Regions from separate parts of the Methylobacterium phyllosphaerae genome, predicted to be linked through region 2. Evidence: riboswitches for the same ligand, from Rfam matches in the RefSeq annotation. Region 2 holds a riboswitch; the other holds the start of a gene.
What was found. Region 2 has a riboswitch for thiamine pyrophosphate ahead of thiC (phosphomethylpyrimidine synthase ThiC). Riboswitches for the same ligand answer to the same signal wherever they lie in the genome.
Positions count from the first base shown of each region.

Region 1 (7,314 bases), 2.7 Mb from region 2:
CGTCGGCCCCGAGGGCGCGCGCCAACGCGACGTCACCGCCGACCGTCAGGACGCCTTTCGCGGCCCGCACGCGCTCTGCCACGGCCTCGCCGAGGCGCCGACGGGCGTCCGTCTCCAGATCGCGATCCCGGAACCAGATCCAGCGTCCGCCGCCATCGAGGATCGCCTGCACCGTCTCGGCGAGCGGCCGTGGATGCCCGTGCCGGTCCGTCACCGCGAGCAGCGGCGACGGCAGTGCCCTCACGAGCCGACGAGGCCGAGCTGCGGGCTCGATGGCTCGGCCCGGCCGCGGCGGGGAATGCGCCCGGCGCAATACGCGTCGCGTCCGGCCTCCACCGCCCGGCCCATGGCGCGGGCCATGCGCACGGGATCGTCGGCCTTGGCCACCGCGGTGTTGATCAGGCAGGCGGCGGCGCCGAGTTCCATGGCGATCACCGCATCCGAGGCGGTGCCGATCCCGGCATCGACCACGACCGGCACCTTCGCCCGGCGGCAGATCAGTTCGAGATTGGCCGGGTTGGCGATGCCCATCCCGGACCCGATCAGTGAGCCCATGGGCATCACGGCGGCGCAGCCGATATCCTCCAGGCGCTGGCATACGATCGGGTCGTCGTTGCAGTAGGGCAGCACCACGAAGCCGTCATCGACGAGATGGCGGCAGGCCTCGATCAGCTCCATCACGTCCGGGTAGAGCGTCTCCCGGTCACCGATCACCTCGACCTTGATCCAGTTGGTGTCGAGCGCCTCACGGGCGAGTTCGGCGGTCATGATCGCGTCGCGGGCCGTCTCGCAGCCGGCGGTATTCGGCAGGAAGCGCTTGCCCTTCAGGATCTTGACCGTGTCCGAGCCGTGGCCCTGCAGCGAGACCCTGCGGATCGAGGCGGTGACCACGTCGGCGCCGCTCGCCTGGACGGCGTCGCGCATGATCGCCTGCGTCGGATAGCCGGCGGTGCCGATGAACAGTCGCGACGATAGGCTCACGCCGGCGATGGTCAGGCTGTCATCCCCACCTTCGGGACGCAGCGGCGTATGGGTCTGATCCATGCTCAACCTCCCTGCATGGCGCGAACGATCTCGACGCGGTCGCCCTCCGCGATCCGGGTTTCCCCCCAGTCGCGGCGGCGCAGCACCCGGCCGTTCAGCGCGATGGCGACGCCCTGCGGGCTCTCGATGCCGCTCTCCGCGGCCTCGAGGCGGAACAGCGCGTCCACCGTCTCGGCCGCGCAGTCGCGCGGCTCACCGTTGACGACGAGCTTCATGCCGAGGCCCTCAGCGCGTCCGGCTGGCCGAAGCGCAGGCGGGTGAAGGGACGGGCGACCTCGGGCAGCGCGCCGTGCAACACCAGCGCGGCGATCGCCTCGGCGGTGATCGGGGCGAGCAGGTAGCCGTTGCGGTGATGCCCCGTGGCGGCGACGAGGCCCGGTGCGATGGTGTCGAGGATCGGCGCGTCGTCGTCCGAGGTCGGGCGGTAGCCGCTCCAGACGGCCTCGACTTCCATCTCCTCGATACCGGGCAGCACCCGGCGGGCGCCCTCCAGCAGCGCGTAGAGCCCGCCCGCGGTAACGCCGGGCCGGAAGCCGCAATCCTCCACGGTCGCGCCGACGATGAGCTGGCCGTCGCTCTTCGGCGCCATGTGGACCTGCTCGGTCCAGACCATCCGCGCGAGGGTGCCGGTGCGGGCGGTGGTGCGCAGCGCCAGGGACTGGCCCTTCAGCGGACGGACCGGAAGGGCGAGCGCGTCGGGGAGCAGACCGCCCTCCCCGCTCCAGGCGCCGGAAGCCAGGATGACGGTCTCCGCGGCGACGACGCGGTCGCCGGCGCGGATCCCGGTCACGCGGCCGCCCGACCAGTCGAGGGTGGTGACGGCGGTCCGCTCCACCAGGATCACGCCGGCCCGACGACAAGCCTCGGTGAGGGCCTCCATGACCAGACGGGGATCGACCTGATGGTCCAGCGGGCAGTGGATCCCGGCGGTGACGGAGGGGCGCAGGCCGGGCTCCAGGCGCCGCACCTCGCTGCCCGGCAGCCAGGTGGCGTCGAGTCCCGAGCGGCGCTGCAGGTCGTAGCGGAAGCGCAGGCGTTCGACCTCGTCGCGGCCGACCGCCAGCACCAGGGTGCCGTCCGCCCGATAGTCGATGGTTCGGCCGGACTCGGCCTCAAGGGCGTCGCGGAAGCCGGGCCAGAGCCGGAGCGAGTCCAGGGCGAGCGGCAGAAGCGGGTCCGAGCCGGGCTCGTGCTCGGCGGCCGGAGCCAGCATGCCGGTGGCCGCGAGGCTCGCGCCCGCGCCGATCGTCTCCCGCTCCAGCACGGTCACCGTGCGGCCGGCCCGCGCGAGCCGCCACGCGATCGACAGACCGATCAGCCCGCCGCCGATGACGGCGACGGCGGTCCGCGCCGGCAGGACGGCGGGCGCGACGACGCCCTCGGGATTGCGGCGGCTGCCGATCGGTGAGGCAGGTCGGTCGAAGGGCACAGGCATCTCCGCGGATTGCCGTCGCGGGGAGCGGGCCGTGCGCTTCTACCAGAAGCTGTGGCCTGCCTTTCGGGCGGCCGCGGTCCAATCCCTACGCCGGTATGAGCCGGATCAGGTTCGAAGGATTTCCGCGCCGCAGGTCCTAAGGGACGTGCCAGCGGTTTCTCAGCCCCTTGCCGGGGATCTCCCTGGAACAGACGCAGATGTGGCGTCACGGCTTGTGTCGGTCAACCCCGCGCCGCCGCCTCTGCATCATTCCCGTGACAATCCGCGGGTCGCGGTGACAGTCCAGACACCAAGCGGACCGGAATCGGCGCGCGGACAGCGGTCGCGATAGGCGGCGCGCACCATCCCTTCACGCGTCTGGGATCTGATCGCCGGGATCCCGGACCTTCTCCGGGCGCCGGCACTCCACGTCACGGGCGAATTTGCGTGCGCACAATCCTGTTGATCTGCATGCTCGGCTTTCTCGGCGTCACGGCCGTCCTGAAGGTGCGCGACGGCATGCGGGCGGCGCCGGTCGCGCTCGCCGTCGCACCGCCGCAGGAGCCGGATCTCGCAGGCCGTGCCGCCGCCGGTGTGGCCCTCCAGGCTGGCCGCAACGGCCATTTCTTCGTCAACGCTCTGCTGGACGGCCGTTCACTGCCGATGATGGTGGATACCGGGGCGAGCGCCTGCGCGTTCTCCGAGGAGGACGCCGCGCGGATCGGGATCCAGGTCGCTGCGTCCGATTTCACGCGCGTCTGGAACACCGCGAACGGGACGGTTCGCGTGGCGCCGATCCGGATCGCGATCGTGCAGATCGGATCGATCACGGTGCGAGACGTCGATGCGGTCGTGATCCCGCGCGGGCTCCTGTCCACCAGCCTGCTGGGCATGTCATTCCTCAGACGCCTGCGCGATTTCGGCGTCTCTGGCAGCACGATGACTCTGAGGGGCTGAAACGCCCGAACGCCCATGCCGATCTCTGGGGTCGCGGTGCGCCAACGGCGGCTGGCGCGGCCCGTCTCCCCGGGATCGGCTGCGGGACCAGGTCGATCACGCGTCCGATCCTGCGCGGAAAATATTCGGTGCGCAGGCCACGGGCGGCCCGATGATGGATCGTCCCCGACCGGTTTAATAATTCAATCCTTCCCGGTTGATTTATAGATCTTATGTTATTGTGTTTAGATATTTCTGAGTTTGACCCCGATAAAGCTGAAAATACGCCGATCAATCAGAATGATCATGGAGCAATCGGTCGTTTTGTCAATGCGCTGATGTGGTGCTAGGAGCCGTGATGACTGCGCGTTCAAGGCGTGAGTGCATGACGGGGCGGCTTCAAGATGAAGAATCGCGAATCCACGATCTGCTTATCGATGATCGTGAAGAACGAAGCCCACGTGATCCGTCGGTGCATCGACTCCGTTCGTCCGATCATCGATCATTGGATCATCGTTGACACTGGATCGACGGATGGAACACAGGATATTGTCCGTGCCGCGCTCGCGGACATACCGGGGGCCCTGGTCGAGCGCCCCTGGGTCGATTTTGCCTTTAATCGGAACGAGGCCCTGAAACTCGCACGGCGTCACGCGCAGTACGCTCTGATCATCGACGCGGATGATGAGCTGGTCATCCCGACCGACTTCACGATGCCGAAGTTGCGTGCGCCCGGCTATCGGTTCGAGATCATCGACGAGCAGACGCGATACTGGCGCACCCAGTTGGTCAGATGCCGGGAAAACTGGCGCTACCGGGGCGTCCTGCACGAATTTCTCAGCTGCCCCGGCGTCTCCGAGACACCGGTCCTTCCCCTCGCGATGCGCCGGGGTGATGACGGCGCCCGTCACCGCGACACCACGGCGGATGCGCGGGATATCGCCGTTCTCAAGAAGGCGTTGGAGGTCGAGACCGATCCACACATGATCGCCCGATACACGATGTACCTCGGGACAACCTATAATGCTGCTGGAGAATACAGGAAAGCTCTCGAATCCTTTCTGAAGCGAGCAGAGCTGGGCGGATGGGACGAGGAGGTCTATTACAGTCTGCTGATGGCCGCCGTGAACGCGGAGCGCCTCGATGAGCCGGAGGACAGGGTGTTGCAGCTCTACGAGCGCGCGACCTCCGTCCGCCCCGCGCGGGCGGAAGCGCGCCACGGGGCCAGTCGGTTCTGCCGGTTGAGGAAGCGCTTCGCGGACGGATATCGATACGCGGAGGCGGGCCTGGCACTCGAACTTCCGAGCGAGGGGATTTCCCTGAATCCGTGGGTCTACGAATACGGCATACTCGAAGAGTTCGCCATCAACGCGTACCATATCGGCCAGTACAGCGCGTGCGGACATGCCTGCCTGAAGATCCTCGAACGGAGGCATGTCCCGAAGGAGGTGGCCATACATGCCGGCGCCTTGGCCCGGGCGGTGATGGCGAGGATGATCGACCCGGTCTGGGGTTGCCGGCACAACCCCTACACTCTGCCGTTCGTGCCGAAGTGGTGAGTCCGAGCGGCGCACGGATCGGTTGCGGGGCAGGGTTCACGGCGGACGGGTGGGACGGCTTCCTGACGCCGAGAGCCGATCGAGGACGCGATCGGAGAGGGGCTCAGCTGGATTTGCGCGGGCGCAGGAACTTTGGCCGGAAGACCGCCATGGGCTCGTCGAACCCGTTGAGCCGGTGCTCGCCCAGCGGGATCGGATCCCCCCAGAGGAAGTCCACGAAGGGCTTGGACATCAGCAGCGGCTCGCCGAGGGTGCGATTCAGCTGCGCGATGCGGCTCGCGAGGTTCACGTCGCGGCCGATCACCGTGAAGTCGAGGCGGGAGCCGGACCCGACATTGCCGTAGGCGGCCTCGCCGTGGTGGAGCGCGATGCCCGCGGCCACCGGTACCGGGAACTGGTGCAGGGCGTTCGCTTCGTCGAGGGCCGCCAGGGCGTGCTGGGCCGCCGTGAGCGCACCCTTGGCCGCGCCGCCGAGGTCGTCACCGGACTCCCGGAAGATCGCCAGCAGACCGTCGCCAAGATACTTCAGGACCTCGCCGCCCTCCCGCTCGATCGGCGGCACGAGGCAGTCGAAGAACACGTTGAGCAGGCCGACGGCCTCCTCGGGCGTCATGTCGGCGGAGGTCCGGGTGTAGTCGCGCATATCGGCGAACAGGATCGCCGAGCGGATCCGCGTCACCTGTCCGCGGCGGATGTCGCCGGCCAGGATCGCCCGGTGCGGCTCGTCGCCGACATAGAGACGCAGGACGTGGTCGAGCTGCTTGTTGAGGACGCGCATCTCCATCACGGCCGCCAGCGCCGGCATGACGAAGCGCAGGATCGCGATGTCGTCGTCCCGGAACCCCTCAGGGGCCCGCGTGGCGAAGGTGATGCCGTTCTGGGTGCCGTTCGTGAAGAACAACGGCGCCACCACGTAGTGGGTGTAGCCGCCGGCCTTCAGGTCCGGAACGATCGCGTAGGCGTCGTCCGGCGTCTTGGACAGGTCGAGGATCAGCCAATCGCCGGTGGCGTGGACCGTATGGAACGGGCTGTTGAGATAGGCGTCCGTCGAGCGGGCGCCGTGCGGGAACAGCCGCACGGTGGTGCCGCCGTCCCGGGTCCAGATCCGGCCAACGCCGGCATATTCCGAATGCAGGGTGTCGATGGCCGTCGATGCCCGGTCCACCGGTACGCCGACGGCGATCAGACGCTCTGCGAGTCCGGTGAGCATCTCCTCGGCGTTGGGCATCCGCGCCCCCTCGCCGAGCAGCCAATCGCGGATGCCGACGGAGGGCTGGAGCGCGCCGAAGGGCACGTCGTCAGCCTCCGATCCGTCCGCGAAGGCCGTCGGGGATCCGGGCGGTGGCGGGCGGCGTTCGAGCATGGCGCCAGAGTGGATGCCGCGCAGCGCCGAAGCAACGCGGTCGACGGGAAAGCGCCGCGTAATCCGCGGCGTGGGCTCAGTTGTCCAGGAAGCTCCTGAGCTTCCGGCTGCGCGACGGGTGCTTCAGCTTGCGCAGTGCCTTGGCCTCGATCTGACGGATGCGCTCGCGGGTCACCGAGAATTGCTGGCCGACCTCCTCGAGGGTGTGATCGGTGTTCATCCCGATGCCGAAGCGCATGCGCAGCACACGCTCCTCGCGGGGCGTGAGCGAGGCGAGTACCCGGGTCGTGGTCTCGCGCAGATTCGACTGGATCGCCGCGTCGATCGGCAGGACGACGTTCTTGTCCTCGATGAAGTCGCCGAGGTGGCTGTCCTCCTCGTCGCCGATGGGCGTCTCGAGGGAGATCGGCTCCTTGGCGATCTTCAGGACCTTGCGGACCTTCTCCAGCGGCATGGCCAGCTTTTCGGCCAGCTCTTCCGGGGTCGGCTCGCGGCCGATCTCGTGCAGCATCTGGCGCGAGGTCCGGACGATCTTGTTGATCGTCTCGATCATGTGCACCGGGATGCGGATCGTGCGGGCCTGATCGGCGATCGACCGGGTGATCGCCTGCCGGATCCACCACGTGGCATAGGTCGAGAACTTGTAGCCGCGCCGGTACTCGAACTTGTCCACGGCCTTCATCAGGCCGATGTTGCCCTCTTGGATCAGGTCCAGGAACTGCAGGCCGCGGTTCGTGTACTTCTTGGCGATGGATATCACGAGGCGCAGGTTCGCCTCGATCATCTCCTTCTTGGCCTGCCGGGCTTCGCGCTCGCCCTTCTGGACCATGTTGACGATCCGGCGGTACTCGCCGATCTCCAAGCCCGTCTCGGAGGCGAGATCGAGGATCTGCGCGCGCAGCTCCGCCACCTGCTTCGAGCCGCGCTCGACCAGGTTCTTCCAGCCCTTGCCGCCCAGCGTGCCGACGCGCTCCATCCAGTTCGGATCGAGTTCGTAA
Region 1 covers NZ_CP015367.1:95,710-103,023, reverse strand. Annotated here, with positions in the region: gene MCBMB27_RS00460 (thiamine phosphate synthase) at 1-244, opposite strand, end outside; gene thiG (thiazole synthase) at 241-1,044, opposite strand; gene thiS (sulfur carrier protein ThiS) at 1,047-1,259, opposite strand; gene thiO (glycine oxidase ThiO) at 1,256-2,479, opposite strand; TPP riboswitch at 2,544-2,672, opposite strand; gene MCBMB27_RS00440 (TIGR02281 family clan AA aspartic protease) at 2,906-3,415, shown strand; gene MCBMB27_RS00435 (glycosyltransferase) at 3,832-4,953, shown strand; gene MCBMB27_RS00430 (adenylate/guanylate cyclase domain-containing protein) at 5,057-6,316, opposite strand; gene rpoD (RNA polymerase sigma factor RpoD) at 6,393-7,314, opposite strand, start outside.
Region 1: it holds a riboswitch for thiamine pyrophosphate, as region 2 does, so the genes downstream of both, thiO (glycine oxidase ThiO) here and thiC (phosphomethylpyrimidine synthase ThiC) in region 2, are expected to answer to the same signal.

Region 2 (7,314 bases):
CCTCATGTGCGCCGACCGTTTAGCAGTTCGACGGCGATGGCGTCAAACGCATGGGAACCTCTCAAAGCGGCTACGAGGCCCGAAAAATCTCACGCGAACTGTCCGCGGCACATAAAAGGATCACGGTTCCGAGGGCGATCTTCCTTGTGCTGCCCGGCGAAGGCGCGACGGGTTCGGATACGCCTTGCGATCCGGTGGAGGCGCTGACCTGGATCCCCGATTTCGCGGCCCGGCATCCGACCCCTGCATGGCCGTGCGCGCGAATCAGCGCGATTTCTGTGTGCCTTGGACGGCAGTGAGCTCGTTGTCTCGAAGCCGGTCGATCGGAATCCCGGCCCCGGCGCCGCCTGTCGAGAACAGCCTCCTCGTCGCGTGGCGGCTTGCTCTGGTGGCTCTCCTGTCCCTGGCGCGGTTCAGCCCGGGCCCCGCCCGCTGCGTCGGGCCGCTGGCTACGCGTCTGACCGACGGCGTTCAGGCGACGCGGGAGAGGCTGCCTGTCTGTGCCCCCTGCGTGCCGCGGGCGGTATCGTAAGCGCGATTGCGCAGAGCGGTTTCGCTGGGGAGTTGATCGATCACGTTGCCGGACGCAGGATCAACCACCTGGAAGACGATCGTGCTCGTGTCCGGATCCTGAATGTAGCGCGCCTTACCGCCGTTTGCGCCGATGTCGAGCTTCACCGCGGGTTCGAGGGGCGCGGATGTGCTCTGGGGCACGGGGGCCTCCTGCGTCACGGCGGCGGCGGCCGTCGCGCCTAGGGCGTCGAGGCCCTGCGGCCCCGACGTCGGGGGTGTCAGCGGACGGATCTCCATGGCCGGTCTCCTGCGATCCTGTGATCGAAGGATTGAGACGGGCGGCTGCCTAACCAGCGGTTAACAGCAGCAGGCGATCCACCGGATGGTGGCTCGCGGTCCGAGATGCGATGAACATCCCGTTAGCGTTGCGACACAAATCCGTGCGGCTTTCTCCCCGAGAGGCGGCTCGTCGGGCATCTGATCCATTCAGTCGCCACGGTACCGCGGGCCATCCCGTGTCGTCCGGAGTGCGGTTCAGGCAGGTATCTTCCGATGCTCGCCATCGCGAGGCGGGTGCTCGCCGTGCAGGCGACCGGAGACGATCGGGGAAGCGTGACCCGTTTGTCCGCAAGCCTCGCTGCAAGATCGTTGCGCGGCTCCATGCCATCCACGGGCGCGCACCGGTCGACGTCGGACGCGCCCGCATCATCGTGATCGCATGCGCAGCCGCAGTGCTGCATCCGGTGCCCATTTTCAGGCTCGGGATACCCGCTTGCTCAGCAAGGCTGCGTCGGGCGGCTACGGGGCACCTGACAGGAAGCGCCTGCGACTGGAAGCGCTCCGCTCTGTCCAGGCGGATCAGAGAAGGATTTGCGCCCCGATCGTCGAACTGGGCACCCCGCGCGCCGTCGGCATCGCCGCGGATCAGATGCGTGAGGCGATGCGCGGTACCAATGGCGCCCGACCCGGAGCGGTCCTCGACATTGAGGCCCCGTGCGGTGGAACGCCGGGGCGGAACGGCGGCACGCCCGCATCCGGATCGGACCGGGCGTGCCTTGGCCTCACTCGGCGGCGTCGACGTAGAGCTTGCCGCCCTCGGCCAGGAACTCCTCCGACTTGGCCCGCATGCCGGCTTCGGCCTCGGCCTTGGACATCGCGGGCGACGCGCCCACGACTTCGCCGGCTTCCTCCATCGCCAGCACCTCGGCGCGCAGATCCTGCGTGATCTTCATCGAGCAGAATTTCGGCCCGCACATCGAGCAGAAATGCGCGACCTTGTGGGCGTCCTTCGGCAGGGTCTCGTCGTGGTAGCGGCGGGCCGTATCCGGATCGAGGCCCAGGTTGAACTGGTCCTCCCAGCGGAAGTCGAACCGGGCGCGGCTGAGCGCGTCGTCGCGCAGCTGCGCGGCCGGGTGGCCTTTGGCGAGGTCGGCGGCGTGGGCGGCGATCTTGTAGGTGATCACGCCGGTCTTCACGTCGTCCCGGTCGGGCAGGCCGAGATGCTCCTTCGGGGTGACGTAGCAGAGCATCGCGGTGCCGAACCAGCCGATCATCGCGGCGCCGATGCCCGAGGTGATATGGTCGTAGCCGGGGGCGATGTCGGTGGTCAGCGGGCCGAGGGTGTAGAACGGCGCCTCGCCGCACTCCTTCAGCTGCTTCTCCATGTTGACCTTGATCTTGTGCATCGGCACGTGGCCGGGGCCCTCGATCATCACCTGGCAGCCCTTGTCCCAGGCGACCTTGGTCAGCTCGCCCAGCGTCTCCAGCTCGCCGAACTGGGCGGCGTCGTTGGCGTCGGCGATCGAGCCCGGGCGCAGGCCGTCGCCCAGCGAGAACGACACGTCGTAGGCCCGCATGATGTCGCAGATCTCGTCGAACCGCTCGTAGAGGAACGATTCCCGGTGCCCGGCCAGGCACCAGCGCGCCATGATCGAGCCGCCGCGGGAGACGATGCCGGTGACGCGCCGGGCGGTCAGCGGCACGTGGGCCAGCCGCACGCCGGCATGGATGGTGAAGTAGTCGATGCCCTGCTCGGCCTGCTCGATCAGCGTGTCCTTGAAGACCTCCCAGTCGAGCTTGAGCGGGTCGCCGCCGACCTTCTCCAGCGCCTGATAGATCGGCACCGTGCCGATCGGGACCGGGCTGTTCCGGATGATCCACGAGCGGATGTTGTGGATGTTGCGGCCGGTGGACAGGTCCATGACCGTGTCGGCGCCCCAGCGGATCGACCAGACGAGCTTCTCGACCTCGTCGGCGGCCGAGGACGTCACGGCCGAGTTGCCGATGTTGGCGTTGATCTTGACCAGGAAGTTCCGGCCGATCGCCATCGGCTCCAGCTCGGTGTGGTTGATGTTGGCCGGGATGATCGCTCGGCCGCGGGCGATCTCGTCGCGCACGAATTCGGGGGTGATGAAGGGCGGGACCGAGGCCCCGAAGCTCTGGCCGTCGGCGAGTGCGGCCTCGGCGCCCGCGAGCATCTTCTCGCGGCAGACGTTCTCGCGATGGGCGACGTAGATCATCTCCTCGGTGATGATCCCCGCGCGGGCGAACTCGTACTGGGTCACCCTCTGGCCCGGGGCCGCCTTGCGGATGGTCCGCTCGGCGGGGCAGGGGGCCACGAGCTTGTCGCCCGCGAAGCCGTTATCCTCGGGCTTCACCGCCCGCGGGGCGACGGCCGCGTAACCGCGGGCCGCGATCCAGGGCTCGCGCACGCCGGGGAGGCCGGCATTGAGGTCGATCCGCGCGTCGGTCTCGGTGTAGGGGCCCGACGGGTCGTAGACCCGCACCGGTTCCTCCTTCGGATCGGAGAGGACGATCTCGCGGTAGGGGACGCGGATGTCCGGCCGTCCGGCCGGGCTCGCATAGGCCTTGCGCGATCCGGTCACCGGACCCGTGGTCACGGTCTCCGGGCTGCCTTTCACATCCTTGGGGAGAACGGGTGCGTTCATCGTGGGCCTCTCCTCGTGCTGGAGCAGTCCGGTCCACGCGATGGCCGAGATGAGATGGGGCCGCGCGACATGCGACCGCAGGTTCCCGTCCCTCCGCCGGTATGAGCCGGATCAGGTTCAAGGGTCAGGGCAGCGTGCCCAATCTCAGCCCCCTGCGGGGCTCCCCTCGGAACGGTTCCAGACTCAGGCGCGCGGACGGCTTTGTCAATGCTGACCGGGCGCCCTAGAAAACACATCCCGAAAACCGTTCGATCGAACGTATCCGCTTCTCAACCCCACGGCCTCCCCCGCATCGCATGCGACTCCTCGCCGGCCTCCTGCTCGCCGTGCTCCTGCTCTGCGGGTTGGCCTGCGCCGCGCTCGCCCTCGGACAGCGCCGCTTCCTCTATCCGGGCGCCTTCAGCCCGCCGACACCCTGGCCGGTGCCGCCCGGGGTCGCGACGATCACGGTCGCGACCTCGGATGGCGAGACCCTGCACGGACTGTGGCGGCCGCCGCGGCCGGGCTGCGGCGTCATCGTCAGTTTCCACGGCAATGGATCCCGCCCGGAACCGCACGCGGAGCGCTTCGCCGCGGAGCCGTGGCGGGCGCGCGGCTGGGGTCTGCTGACCGTGGCCTATCGCGGCTATCCCGGCTCGACCGGCAGCCCCAGCGAAGACGGCCTGATCCGCGACGGCCTGGCGGCCGTGAACGCCGCGCGAGCACAGGCGCCCGATGCGCCGATCCTGCTGCACGGCCATTCGCTGGGGGCGGCCGTCGCGGTCGCAGTCGCCGAACGGGTGCCGACGATCGGGCTTTACTTGGAGGCCCCGTTCGACTCGATGATCCACACCGTGCGGCTGCATGTCCCGCTAGTCCCCATCTGGCTCCTGCGCGACACATACCGCTCGGACACGCGCATCCGTGGCGGAACTGCGCCGGTTCTGATCGTGCAGGGACGCGACGACACGGTGGTGCCGCTCAAGTTGGCGCAAAGCCTCGCCGCAGCAGCCGGCCCTCGGGCGCGGATCGCCGTGATCCCGGGCGACCACGTGTCCATCCTGGGGGGCCGGGACCGAGAGGCCGAGGCGTTGTTCAGAGAGCGTGTCGGTCCGACCTGCCCGCAGCCGGTCGATCAGCAAGGATAGGAGAGGGGGGCGCGTGGTCGGACGGCGCTCGCAGCGCTGGAGCGCCGAAGATCCGGACGCACCGGGTGCGCAGGGCCGGCCCGAGCCGGTCTGCCCGCTCTGTGAGCGCCCGATTCCGCACGGCGCTCGCTCCAGCCTCCATCACCTCACCCCGAAGCTGAAGGGCGGAACCCATCGCGGTACCGTCCGCCTGCACCAGATCTGCCACTCGGCGATCCATGCACGCTACAGTGAGGCCGAGATCGCCAAGCGCCTGGCCGATCTCGAAGCCCTGCGGACCGATCCGGAGATAGCCCGCTTCCTCGCCTGGGTGCGCGGCCGGCCGGACGATTTTCACGCCGCGACGCGTATGACCCGCGCGCGGCGGTCGGCGCGGCGCAAGGTCTGACCGCCGGCGTTTACCGACCGTTCGTCACATCCGCAGGTTGCGGCGATCACGTTCATCGCCGTCAACCCAAATCGGTCCAGGATCCCTCCGATCGCGAGGGTGGGACGATGGCCGGGGTCGGGGATACGGGTGATCGGCTCGCCTGGGTCGATATCGCCAAGGGGATCTGCATCCTCCTGGTGGTCATGATGCATTCCGTCACGGGCACCGGCGACGCCATGGGCGGGGAAGGTTTCCTCCATCCGGTCGTGGCCTTCGCGAAGCCGTTCCGGATTCCGGACTTCTTCCTTCTGTCCGGCCTGTTCATGGGGCGGGTGATCGACCGCGACTGGCGCCTGTTCTCCGACCGCCGGGTGGTCCATTTCGCCTATTTCTACCTGCTCTGGCTCGTGATCCAGTCGGCCGCCAGATACGGCAAGATCGCCGGCGATGACGGCCCCACGGCCTTCGCGGCGCATCTCGCCCATGCCCTGATCGAACCCTACTCGACGCTGTGGTTCATCTATCTGCTCGCGGTGTTCTCGGTCGTCACCAAGGCTCTGCGCCGCGTGCCCGACGCCGTGCTGCTCGCCGGTGCCGCCGTGCTGCAGATTGCCGACATCCGCAGCGAGTCGACCCTCATCGAGGAGTTCTGCGCCCGATATGTCTTCTTCGTCGCCGGCTATCTGTTCGCCGGCCGCATCTTCGCCCTCGCGGACGCGGCCCGGCACCGGGTCCGGCTCGCCCTGTGCGGCCTCGCCGCATGGGCGTTCGTGGAAGGTTGGCTCGCGCTGACTCCGTCGGGCCTTCCGAATCACCCGACCCTCGCCAGCCTGCCGCTGGTGAGCCTCGCTCTCGGCGCCGCCGGTGCGCTCGCGATCGTGGTGGCGGCGTCGCTCCTTGGCCGCGTCGGGGGGCCGATCGCCGAGGCGGTCCGAACCTGCGGGCAGCGCTCGATCGTGATCTATCTCGCCTTTTCGCTACCCATGGCGGCGACCCGGGAGATTCTCGTGCGCACCGGAGCCATCGCCGATATCGGACTTGCAAGCCTCATCGTCATGACCGTGGCGGTGCTGCTGCCGCTGGTCCTGGAGCGGCTGGTTCGCGGCACGGCGCTCGATCTGCTGTTCGTGCGGCCGCGCTGGTGCCGGCTCGTGGGGTCGGAGTCCCGGACCCGCCCGGTCCTGCAGGCGACCTGAGACGGGCGGCTTCAGCCCTCGAAGGCGATGCCGATCCGGCGGCTGCGCCGCCATGCAACGGCCGCCGCGCGCGGCTCGGCGCCGGCGCTCACGCGGAGCGGGAAGCGGTCCGGCACCACATGATCGCCGTCGACCTCGATCTGGGCGCCGACCTCGGTCGCGTCCCAGACCAGGCAACTGACTTCGCCGCCGTCGAGCAGGACCGCGCCGAAGGTGAAGGCGTTCTTCCGGAAGACGCCGCGGCGATTCTCCCTCATCGACTCCCCCATCCGCACCCGCGGGCCCGCGGAGACGATCTCCGCGGTCCGGGACGATGCCGGATGGGGGTTAACAGGGCAAATACGATCCCTTGCCTGCGCTCTCAGATCGAGATCAATAGTCGTCCGGATCATCCCTGTAGCGGCGCGGCCCAGGCCCATAATCGTCGTCGTACGAGCGGCGTGCGCGCGGCCGGTCGTAGTCGCGGCCATAGCGATAGGCGTCGCGCCGGTCGTCGTAATCGTCGCTCCGGTACCCGCCACCGCCGTAGCCGCCACCGCCGTAGCCGCCACCGCCAGAGCCGCCTGCAGTGATGCGCGGTGCGTACCAGCAGCTCTTCGCCTGGCCCGGTGCGGGATCGCCGAAGGTCTGGCTGTTGCAGGGCACGGCGCCGCCCTGAGGAAACGGCCGACCGTTGGTCCGGCCGGGCACGCCGTAATAGACGTTGGTCGCGTAGGGCATCCGGCAGACGCCGCCTTCCTGGGCGCAGCCGACCAGATACACCGTGTCGAGCTGATAGGCCCGGGCCGGCGCGGGCATCACCGTGCCGGCTCCCAGCATGATGGCTCCGAAGGCCAGAGCGATCCGAATCTGCACGTCCCCGATTCCCCATTGCGTCGCGGTCCGCGTGCCGAATAATCCGGTCGGCGGCTTCCGGCCAGCGGCCGCGCTCGCTATGGCGTCGCGCACGGATCTGTGCGGGCTGTTTTGGCACCGCCATGACGATGATCGGGCGGAGCCACCCGTGGTCGAACGGGATAGGGCGCCCCAGGAGGCCTTAATGAGGGATGCGTCCGCGCAGGAGCTTCTGTTGCTCAGCGCGCTGCAGGAATGCCGGATCCAGCTCGACGCGGCGCGCAAGGACGAGGCGGCCCGCGCCGCCGTCCGGGAGGAGCTGGAGG
Region 2 covers NZ_CP015367.1:2,780,693-2,788,006, reverse strand. Annotated here, with positions in the region: gene MCBMB27_RS12515 (FlaG family protein) at 472-810, opposite strand; gene thiC (phosphomethylpyrimidine synthase ThiC) at 1,575-3,461, opposite strand; TPP riboswitch at 3,533-3,638, opposite strand; gene MCBMB27_RS12505 (alpha/beta hydrolase) at 3,758-4,588, shown strand; gene MCBMB27_RS12500 (HNH endonuclease family protein) at 4,602-4,976, shown strand; gene MCBMB27_RS12495 (acyltransferase family protein) at 5,084-6,154, shown strand; gene MCBMB27_RS12490 (hypothetical protein) at 6,166-6,411, opposite strand; gene MCBMB27_RS12485 (hypothetical protein) at 6,527-7,009, opposite strand; gene MCBMB27_RS12480 (hypothetical protein) at 7,194-7,314, shown strand, end outside.